DNA from 2 places in the Burkholderia cepacia ATCC 25416 genome. Region 1 is predicted to be linked to the other one. Evidence: riboswitches for the same ligand, from Rfam matches in the RefSeq annotation. Region 1 holds a riboswitch; the other holds the start of a gene.
What was found. Region 1 has a riboswitch for thiamine pyrophosphate ahead of thiC (phosphomethylpyrimidine synthase ThiC). Riboswitches for the same ligand answer to the same signal wherever they lie in the genome.

Region 1 (4,209 bases):
GCACGTCCAGCTCGAGCGACTTCCGGTCGAGCGTCCAGCGCGAACCCTCGCGCTTGTATTCGGATTCCGACATGATGATTTCCTTCGCCCGCGGCTCGCGGGTCAGCGGCCGCGCAGCATCGCGAGCAGCGAGCGCGGCACCAGCAGCGCCATCGCGACGTGAACGACAACGAATGCGACGAGGAGCGACATCGCCCAGAAGTGCACGACACGCGCGTTGTCGTAGCCGCCGAACAATTCGCGCAGCAGCGGGAATTGCACGGATTTCCAGATCGTGAGCCCCGACAGCACCAGCACGACGAGATCGACGATCGCGGTCAGGTAAGCGGCACGCTGCACCGCGTTGTAGACGCTCAGGTCGTCGTGCGACAGCCGTCCGCCCAGCGCGGCACGCACGTCGCGCCATATCGACGCCGGCGTGACCGGCAGCATCTTGCGCGCGAGGCGCCCCGTCGCGATCGACATCGCGAGGTAGAACAGCCCGTTGCCGACCAGCAGCCACATTGCCGCGAAATGCCATTGCAGCGCGCCGCCGAGCCAGCCGCCCAGCGTGATGCCGTGCGGAAACACGAACGGCGGATAGATCGGCGACGCGTCGTAGATGCGCCAGCCGGACAGCACCATCAGGATCGCCGCGAGCGCATTGAGCCAGTGGCTCGCGCGCACCCACAGCGGATGAATCGGGCGCGCGGGCGGCGTGGCGGTCGCGCGCCCGGTAGCGGGAACGGTTTGCATGATGAAGACTCCGGGAATGAGTCGACGAGACAGGATGCGATGCGGGCGGCCGCCGTGCGACGCACGCGCCGGCCGCGCCGCGTCCGCCTCCGTCAGTTCGACGGCGCCATCTTGTCGCCCGACGGCTTGCCCATCTCGTCGTGCGACATCGCGTCCTTCTTCATCGCGTCTTTCTTCATCGCATGCTTCTTCATGCCGTCCTTCTTCATCGCGTCATGGCCCATTGCATCCTTGGCCATCGCGTCGTGACCCATCGCGTCCTTCGACATCGACGAACCCGGCTGCGACATCGCGTCGTTCTGCGCATACGCGCCCGTGGCAATCGTGGCGATAGCGGCGACGCAAGCGGCGATCAGTACTTTTTTCATGACATCTCTCCAACACATGGGTTTAAGGAGCCGAATAGACGGACGACGTCGCGGGAAATGACAGCCGCTGCGAAAAAATTTTTTGAGGTTGCGCGAAAGCGCGCCATGTTGCACCGCTTCACCCCGGCCGGCCAAGCCGTGGGGCCATGCGGCGGCGACGCGCGCTGCCATTTCGACGGGCCATCGCACCGCCCGCCATGCTGCGGCCGCACCGGGGCAGCCGATTCTCTCCCGGTTGAAACCGCCGCGAAGCCAGTGTATCGTGTGCGCTGCTAACGCGGGGGTCCTGCAATGCGCGCGGTCAAACAACCGGCATTGCGGGTGAGAAATACCCTTTGAACCTGATCTGGATAATGCCAGCGCAGGGAAGCGTACGGATTTCGCCGCCATCCTTCTGACGAAATCCGCCGCCTCACCAAGCCTCGTCTCCTGCTTAGCTCGAGCCCCACATTCGTCAAGGGCTCCGGGCAAGCGCCGAAGCGCCTGTCCGGCGCTCATACAGGAGATTGCATGAACGCCAATCCGAAGTTTCTGTCCGCCGACGCACACGTCGACGCCGCCGCTGTCGCCCCGCTGCCCAATTCGCGCAAGGTTTATGTAACCGGCTCGCAGCCCGACATCCGCGTGCCGATGCGTGAAATCACGCAGGCCGATACGCCGACCGGCTTCGGCGGCGAAAAGAATCCGCCGATCTACGTGTACGACACGTCGGGCCCCTATACCGATCCGGACGCGAAGATCGACATCCGCGCGGGCCTGGCCGCGCTGCGCCAGGGCTGGATCGAGGCACGCGGCGACACCGAAGTGCTCGGCGGCCTGTCGAGCCGGTACGGCCTCGAGCGCGCGGCCGACCCGGCCACCGCCGACCTGCGGTTCCCGGGCCTGCACCGCAACCCGCGCCGCGCACAGGCCGGCAAGAACGTCACGCAGATGCACTACGCGCGCCAGGGCATCATCACGCCGGAAATGGAATACATCGCGATTCGCGAGAACCAGCGCCGCGCCGAGTACCTCGAGAGCCTGAAGGCGAGCGGCCCGAACGGCGCGAAGCTCGCCGCGATGATGGGCCGCCAGCACCCGGGCCAGGCGTTCGGCGCAGCGGCCTTCGGCGCGAACGCGCCGGCCGAGATCACGCCGGAATTCGTGCGCTCGGAAGTGGCATGCGGCCGCGCGATCATCCCCGCGAACATCAACCACCCGGAATCCGAGCCGATGATCATCGGCCGCAACTTCCTCGTGAAGATCAACGCGAACATCGGCAACTCGGCCGTCACGTCGTCGATCGGCGAGGAAGTCGACAAGATGACGTGGGCGATCCGCTGGGGCGGCGACACGGTGATGGACCTGTCGACCGGCAAGCACATCCATGAAACGCGCGAGTGGATCATCCGCAACAGCCCGGTGCCGATCGGCACGGTGCCGATCTACCAGGCGCTGGAAAAGGTCAACGGCAAGGCCGAGGACCTGACCTGGGAAATCTTCCGCGACACGCTGATCGAGCAGGCCGAGCAAGGCGTCGATTACTTCACGATCCACGCGGGCGTGCGCCTGCAGTACGTGCCGCTCACCGCGAACCGGATGACGGGCATCGTGTCGCGCGGCGGCTCGATCATGGCGAAGTGGTGCCTCGCGCATCACAAGGAAAGCTTCCTGTACGAACACTTCGAAGAGATCTGCGAGATCATGAAGGCGTACGACGTGAGCTTCTCGCTCGGCGACGGCCTGCGCCCCGGCTCGATCTACGACGCGAACGACGAAGCGCAGCTCGGCGAGCTGAAGACGCTCGGCGAACTCACGCAGATCGCGTGGAAGCACGACGTGCAGGTGATGATCGAAGGCCCCGGCCACGTGCCGATGCAGCTGATCAAGGAGAACATGGATCTCCAGCTCGACTGGTGCAAGGAAGCGCCGTTCTACACGCTCGGGCCGCTGACCACCGACATCGCGCCGGGCTACGACCACATCACGTCCGGCATCGGTGCCGCGATGATCGGCTGGTTCGGCACCGCGATGCTGTGCTACGTGACGCCGAAGGAACACCTCGGCCTGCCGAACAAGGACGACGTGAAGGAAGGCATCATCACGTACAAGCTGGCCGCTCACGCCGCCGACCTGGCGAAGGGCCACCCGGGTGCGCAGGTGCGCGACAACGCGCTGTCGAAGGCGCGCTTCGAGTTCCGCTGGGAAGACCAGTTCAACATCGGTCTCGATCCGGACAAGGCGCGCGAATTCCACGACGAAACGCTGCCGAAGGATTCCGCGAAGGTCGCGCACTTCTGCTCGATGTGCGGCCCGCACTTCTGCTCGATGAAGATCACGCAGGACGTGCGCGAGTTCGCGGCGCAGCAGGGCGTGTCGGAAACCGAAGCGCTGAAGAAGGGGATGGAAGTCAAGGCGGTCGAGTTCGTCAAGACCGGCGCCGAGATCTATCACCGTCAATAAGCACGCGCGGCGGTCCGCCCGGACCGCCGCGTCTCGCGCTTCGGCGCTGCGCAAGCCCGCTTTCGAGCGGGCTTTTTTGTGCGTGTGCACACCGCGTGCCTGCCGGCGCGAGGGAAACAAATGATTACGAAACCGCCCGAGCCTTAACAAGTCCTTACAGCAGCCCCATGGGACGGCGCGTAGATTGGGGTCATGCGCGGTCGCCAGCCGGTCGCGCGACCTCCGTTCACTACCACAAGGACAACGATCATGAACTCGATTCGGCGTTTTGGGGTATGCGCTCTGCTCGTCGCGACGGTGGCCAGCCTGTCGGCCTGCGATTCGATGTCACGACGCCAGCGCGATACGGCAATCGGTGCAGGTGTCGGCGGCGTTGCCGGCGCGGCGATCGGCGGCAGCGCGCTGTCGACGCTCGGCGGCGCAGCGGCCGGCGGCATCATCGGCAACCAGGTCGGCAAGTAAAAGGCGGCGCAGCGCGCCGCGACAGTCGGCCAGACGGCGTTTTCGCGGTGCGGAAGCGCCGTTTTCGCATGCGGCGCCGCAACGTGGCCGGCAGCCCGTGCGGAAATGATCCGTTACCGTTTTGCACACCGTGTCATCGGCGCGCGGCCTAAGCTTAAGCATCTGCCGATTGCCGGCTCCGCCGGAGAGACATCATGAACAG
Region 2 (4,209 bases), 910 kb from region 1:
GCGCCGCGTGCGTGCAGCGCCAGTGCGATGCCGGGCGCCGCGAGCCGCCGCGCGAGCGCCGCGCCGATCCCCGAACCGGCGCCGGTGATCAGCGCGATCCGGGCGACGTGCGCGGCGCGTGGCTTCACGCCGCGACCTTGTCGCTGTCGTTCACGCGCTCGACGTTGATCGTGCCGGCGTGGAACGCGGCCAGCGACTCGCGGTGCGCGATGCTGACGATCGCGGCCTTCGGCAGCCGTTCGGCGAACAGGTGGTACAGGCGCGCCTCGTTGTCGGCGTCGAGCGCGCTCGTCGCTTCGTCGAGGAACAGGAAGTCGGGCTTGTGCAGCAGCACGCGCGCACCGGCAAGGCGCTGCTGTTCGCCCGGCGACAGCACGCGGGTCCAGTGCGCGGTCTCGTCGAGGCGCTCGGCATAATCCTCGAGGCGGCATGCGCGCAGCGCGTCGCGGCAGGCTTCGTCGCTGAACGCGTCGGCGGTCGCCGGATAGGTGAGCGCGGCCTTCAGCTTGCCGATCGGCAGATAGCTCGTTTGCGGCACGAACATCATCCGCGCGCCGACCGGCGCATCGATCGCGCCGTCGCCGAACGGCCAGAGCCCCGCGAGCGCGCGCATGAACGTGCTCTTGCCGGAACCCGACTTGCCGATCACGAGCCAGCGCGAGCCGGGCTCGATCGTGACGCTGCCGATGTTCGCGAGCGCGTTGCCGTTCGGCAGCGCGAGCTTGAGCGACGACGTCGACAGCTTCGCGCCGTCGACGTAATGCAGGTTGATGCCGCCGTGCTCGGTCGCGGGCGACAGGCTTTCCTTCAGGTGCGACGTGCCCATCACGCGCTTGAATTCGCGCAGACGGTTGACGGTGGCGCGCCATTCGACGAGGGTCGAGTAACTGTTGATGAACCACGAGAACGAATCGCTGACGGTGCCGAACGCGGACGAGATCTGCATCAGCACGCCGAACGAGAACGCGCCCGCGAAATAGCGCGGCGCGGCGACGACGAGCGGGAAGATGATCGCGATCTGCCCGTAGAAGCTCAGCACGAACGTGAGCCGCTTCGTGTACTTCATCACGCGCCACCAGTTGTCGCGGATGCGCATGAAGAGGTTTTGCGCGTTGCCGGTCTCGGTCTTCTCGCCGTCGTAGAACGCGATCTGCTCGGCGTTCTCGCGCACGCGGATCAGCCCGAAGCGGAAGTCGGCCTCGACGCGCTGCTGCTGGTAGTTGATCGACACGAGCGGGTGGCCGACCTTCTGGATGATCAGCGAGCCGACCACCGCGTACAGCGCCGCCGCCCACACCATGTAGCCGGGGATCGTGATCGGCGTCGCGCCGAGCGAGAACGTCAGCGCGCCGGCGAGCGACCACAGGATCGTGATGAACGACACGAGCGTGACGACCGTCGACAGCAGGTCGAGCGACAGCGCGAGCGTGGTCGTCGAGAACGACTGAAGGTCGTCGGTGATCCGCTGGTCGGGGTTGTCGGCGAGACGGTCACGTTCGATCCGGTAGAACGCGCGATCGCCGAGCCACTGGCCGAGAAAACGGTCGGTGAGCCACTGGCGCCAGCGGAAGCCGAGCATCTGCCGCAGGTAGCGGCCGTACACGGCGAGGATGATGAAGGCAAACGCGAGCGCGGAGAACTGCATCAGCAGGTTCGGGAAGTCGTGGACGTCCTTCGACTGCAGCGCGTTGTAGAACTCCGCGTTCCACTTGTTGAGCCGGACGTTGATCCAGACCACGCAGAGGTTGATCGCGATGATCGCGACCAGCAGGCCCCATGCGATTTTCCATTCGGACGATACCCAGTAGGGCTTGATGAGGCTCCATGCGGATACCGGGCGCTCGTCCTGCGGCGCGTCGGAGGCGGAGCGGACGGGATCGATCGATTGGGTCATGTGCTTCCTGATGAGTAGCCGGCGCGCGGGCCGGGCGAAGCCGGGCGCGCGCCGCGATACGGCATGCCGGGACGCGGCGCCGACTGACGGCGGGCGTCCGGATGGTCGCCCGCGTGTCTTAAACGGCACTTAAGGCCGGCGGTGACGCGGCAACCGGCCGCTCGCGCGGCCGGCCTGCGGGCATTGTGCCAGAGCGGCGCGGCACGACGGCGAATTTGCCGCAAGGGGGACAGTTTGCGGCGCTTTCCGCTTTTATGGTCTAATGGCCGACGACGAAACAGGGGTGCTTTGTAGCGCGGCCGGCGGATGTTCCGGGCAGCGCAATGAGGCTGAGAAAGACCCTTCGCACCCGATCCGGGTAATACCGGCGAGGGAAGTTTCTGATCCCGCCGGGTCGCGCTGGCTGCCATCCCACATGGTCAGCGCCCGAGTCCCGCCCGGCCGGCCTTTGCTGCCGGTTTCGTCCTTTTGGGTACGCGCATTGCGCGTTACGGAAGGAATGATGACCGCACAATCTTCAGTCTTTTGCATGGTTCCCGGCCCGATGTCGCGTGCGTTCGCATGCGGCGGCGCGTGCGCGTCGACGTTCGTCGAGCGCGCCCGTGCGGAGGGGGCGCGATGAACGTCCGGGACACCCGCCCCGATTTCGCGGTGCTCGGCGGCGGCCTCGTCGGCCGTCTGATCGCATGGCGGCTCGCAGGCGACGGCCATCGCGTCGCGCTTTACGAGCGCGGCGGCCCGGACGGCGAGCAGTCGGCCGCGTGGATCGCGGCCGCCATGCTCGCACCGCTCGCGGAAGCGGCGAGCGCGGAGCTGCTGATCACCGAGCTCGGCGCCGCGTCGCTCGCGCGCTGGCCGCAGTGGCTCGCGGAGCTGCCCGAACCCGTTTTCTTCCAGCATCACGGCACGCTCGTCGTCTGGCATCACGCGGACCGCGCGGAGGCGCCGCTGTTCGAGCGGCGCGTGCGCGCGAACGCGCCGGCCGGCCTGTTCGACAGCGGTTTCGTGACCCTCGCCGGCGCGCAGGTCGACGCGGCCGAGCCGGTGCTCGCGGGCCGTTTCGCGCGCGGCCTGCTGCTGCCGAACGAAGGCCAGCTCGACAATCGCCAGGCGCTGCGCGCGCTCGCGGCCGGCCTCGCCGAGCGCGGCGTCGACCTGCACTGGCACGTCACGATCGACGATGCGAACCTGCCCGCCGCGCATTTCACGATCGATTGCCGCGGGCTCGGCGCGAAACCCGCGCTGCCCGCGTTGCGCGGCATCCGCGGCGAAGTCGCGCGCGTGCGCGCCCCCGGCATCGGGCTCACCCGGCCCGTGCGGCTGCTGCATCCGCGCTACCCGCTCTACATCGCACCGAAGCAGGACGATCTCTACGTGATCGGCGCGACCGAGGTGGAGGGCGAGGACATGTCGCCCGTCAGCGTGCGCTCCGCGCTCGAACTGCTGAGCGCGGCGTTCTCCGTGCATCCGGCGTTCGGCGAGGCGCGCATCCTGGAACTCAATGCGCAGTGCCGGCCGACGCTGCCCGATCATCGCCCGGCGGTGATCTGGGATGGTGCGTCGACGCTCGCCGTCAACGGCCTGTACCGGCACGGCTTCATGATCGCGCCGGAAGTCGCGCACGCGGCCGTCGCGCTTGCCGAAGCCGCGCTCGGCGGCGCGTTCGGCGATCCCGACGCGTTCGCCGCGTGGCGCGGCGCCGAGCGCTGGCCGACGCTCCTTCATCACCGCAACGACGCGCGCCAGCCGGCCTGACGCGCACCGCCGACCGAATTCGACGAAGCCTCATGGACATCCAGATCAACCAACAGAACCTGACGTTGCCCGACGGCGCAACGGTGGCCGACGCGCTCGCCGCGTACGGTGCGCGTCCGCCGTACGCGGTCGCGCTGAACGGCAACTTCGTCGCGCGCACGCAGCATGCGGCGCGCGCACTCGCGGCGGGCGACAAGCTCGACGTCGTGCACCCGGTCGCGGGCGGCTGAGCGCCGCCGGTTCGTCCCCGCTCTTTCAGGAAAACGACATGACGTCCCTCACCTCCGCCGACGCGCTGACGCTGTACGGCGAAACCTTCGCAAGCCGCGTGCTGATCGGCACGTCGCGCTATCCGTCGCTGCAGTCGCTGTCCGATTCGATCGCCGCGTCGCGCCCCGGGATGGTGACGGTCGCGCTGCGCCGCCAGATGACGGGCGGCACGGCCGAAGCCGGCTTCTTCGACCTGCTCAAGCGTCACGCGGTGCCGCTCTTGCCGAACACGGCCGGCTGCCAGACCGTCGCCGAAGCCGTGACGACCGCGCACATGGCGCGCGAGGTCT

Region 2: it holds a riboswitch for thiamine pyrophosphate, as region 1 does, so the genes downstream of both, APZ15_RS05665 (FAD-dependent oxidoreductase) here and thiC (phosphomethylpyrimidine synthase ThiC) in region 1, are expected to answer to the same signal.

What each region holds. Positions count from the first base shown of each region.
Region 1 covers NZ_CP012981.1:2,150,407-2,154,615, reverse strand. Annotated here, with positions in the region: gene APZ15_RS09825 (molybdopterin-dependent oxidoreductase) at 1-73, opposite strand, end outside; gene APZ15_RS09820 (cytochrome b/b6 domain-containing protein) at 103-735, opposite strand; gene APZ15_RS09815 (pentapeptide MXKDX repeat protein) at 828-1,103, opposite strand; TPP riboswitch at 1,373-1,489, shown strand; gene thiC (phosphomethylpyrimidine synthase ThiC) at 1,614-3,545, shown strand; gene APZ15_RS09805 (glycine zipper 2TM domain-containing protein) at 3,795-4,007, shown strand; gene APZ15_RS09800 (hypothetical protein) at 4,202-4,209, shown strand, end outside.
Region 2 covers NZ_CP012981.1:1,243,449-1,247,657, forward strand. Annotated here, with positions in the region: gene APZ15_RS05655 (SDR family NAD(P)-dependent oxidoreductase) at 1-128, opposite strand, end outside; gene APZ15_RS05660 (ABC transporter ATP-binding protein/permease) at 125-1,894, opposite strand; TPP riboswitch at 2,164-2,287, shown strand; gene APZ15_RS05665 (FAD-dependent oxidoreductase) at 2,513-3,649, shown strand; gene thiS (sulfur carrier protein ThiS) at 3,682-3,879, shown strand; gene APZ15_RS05675 (thiazole synthase) at 3,918-4,209, shown strand, end outside.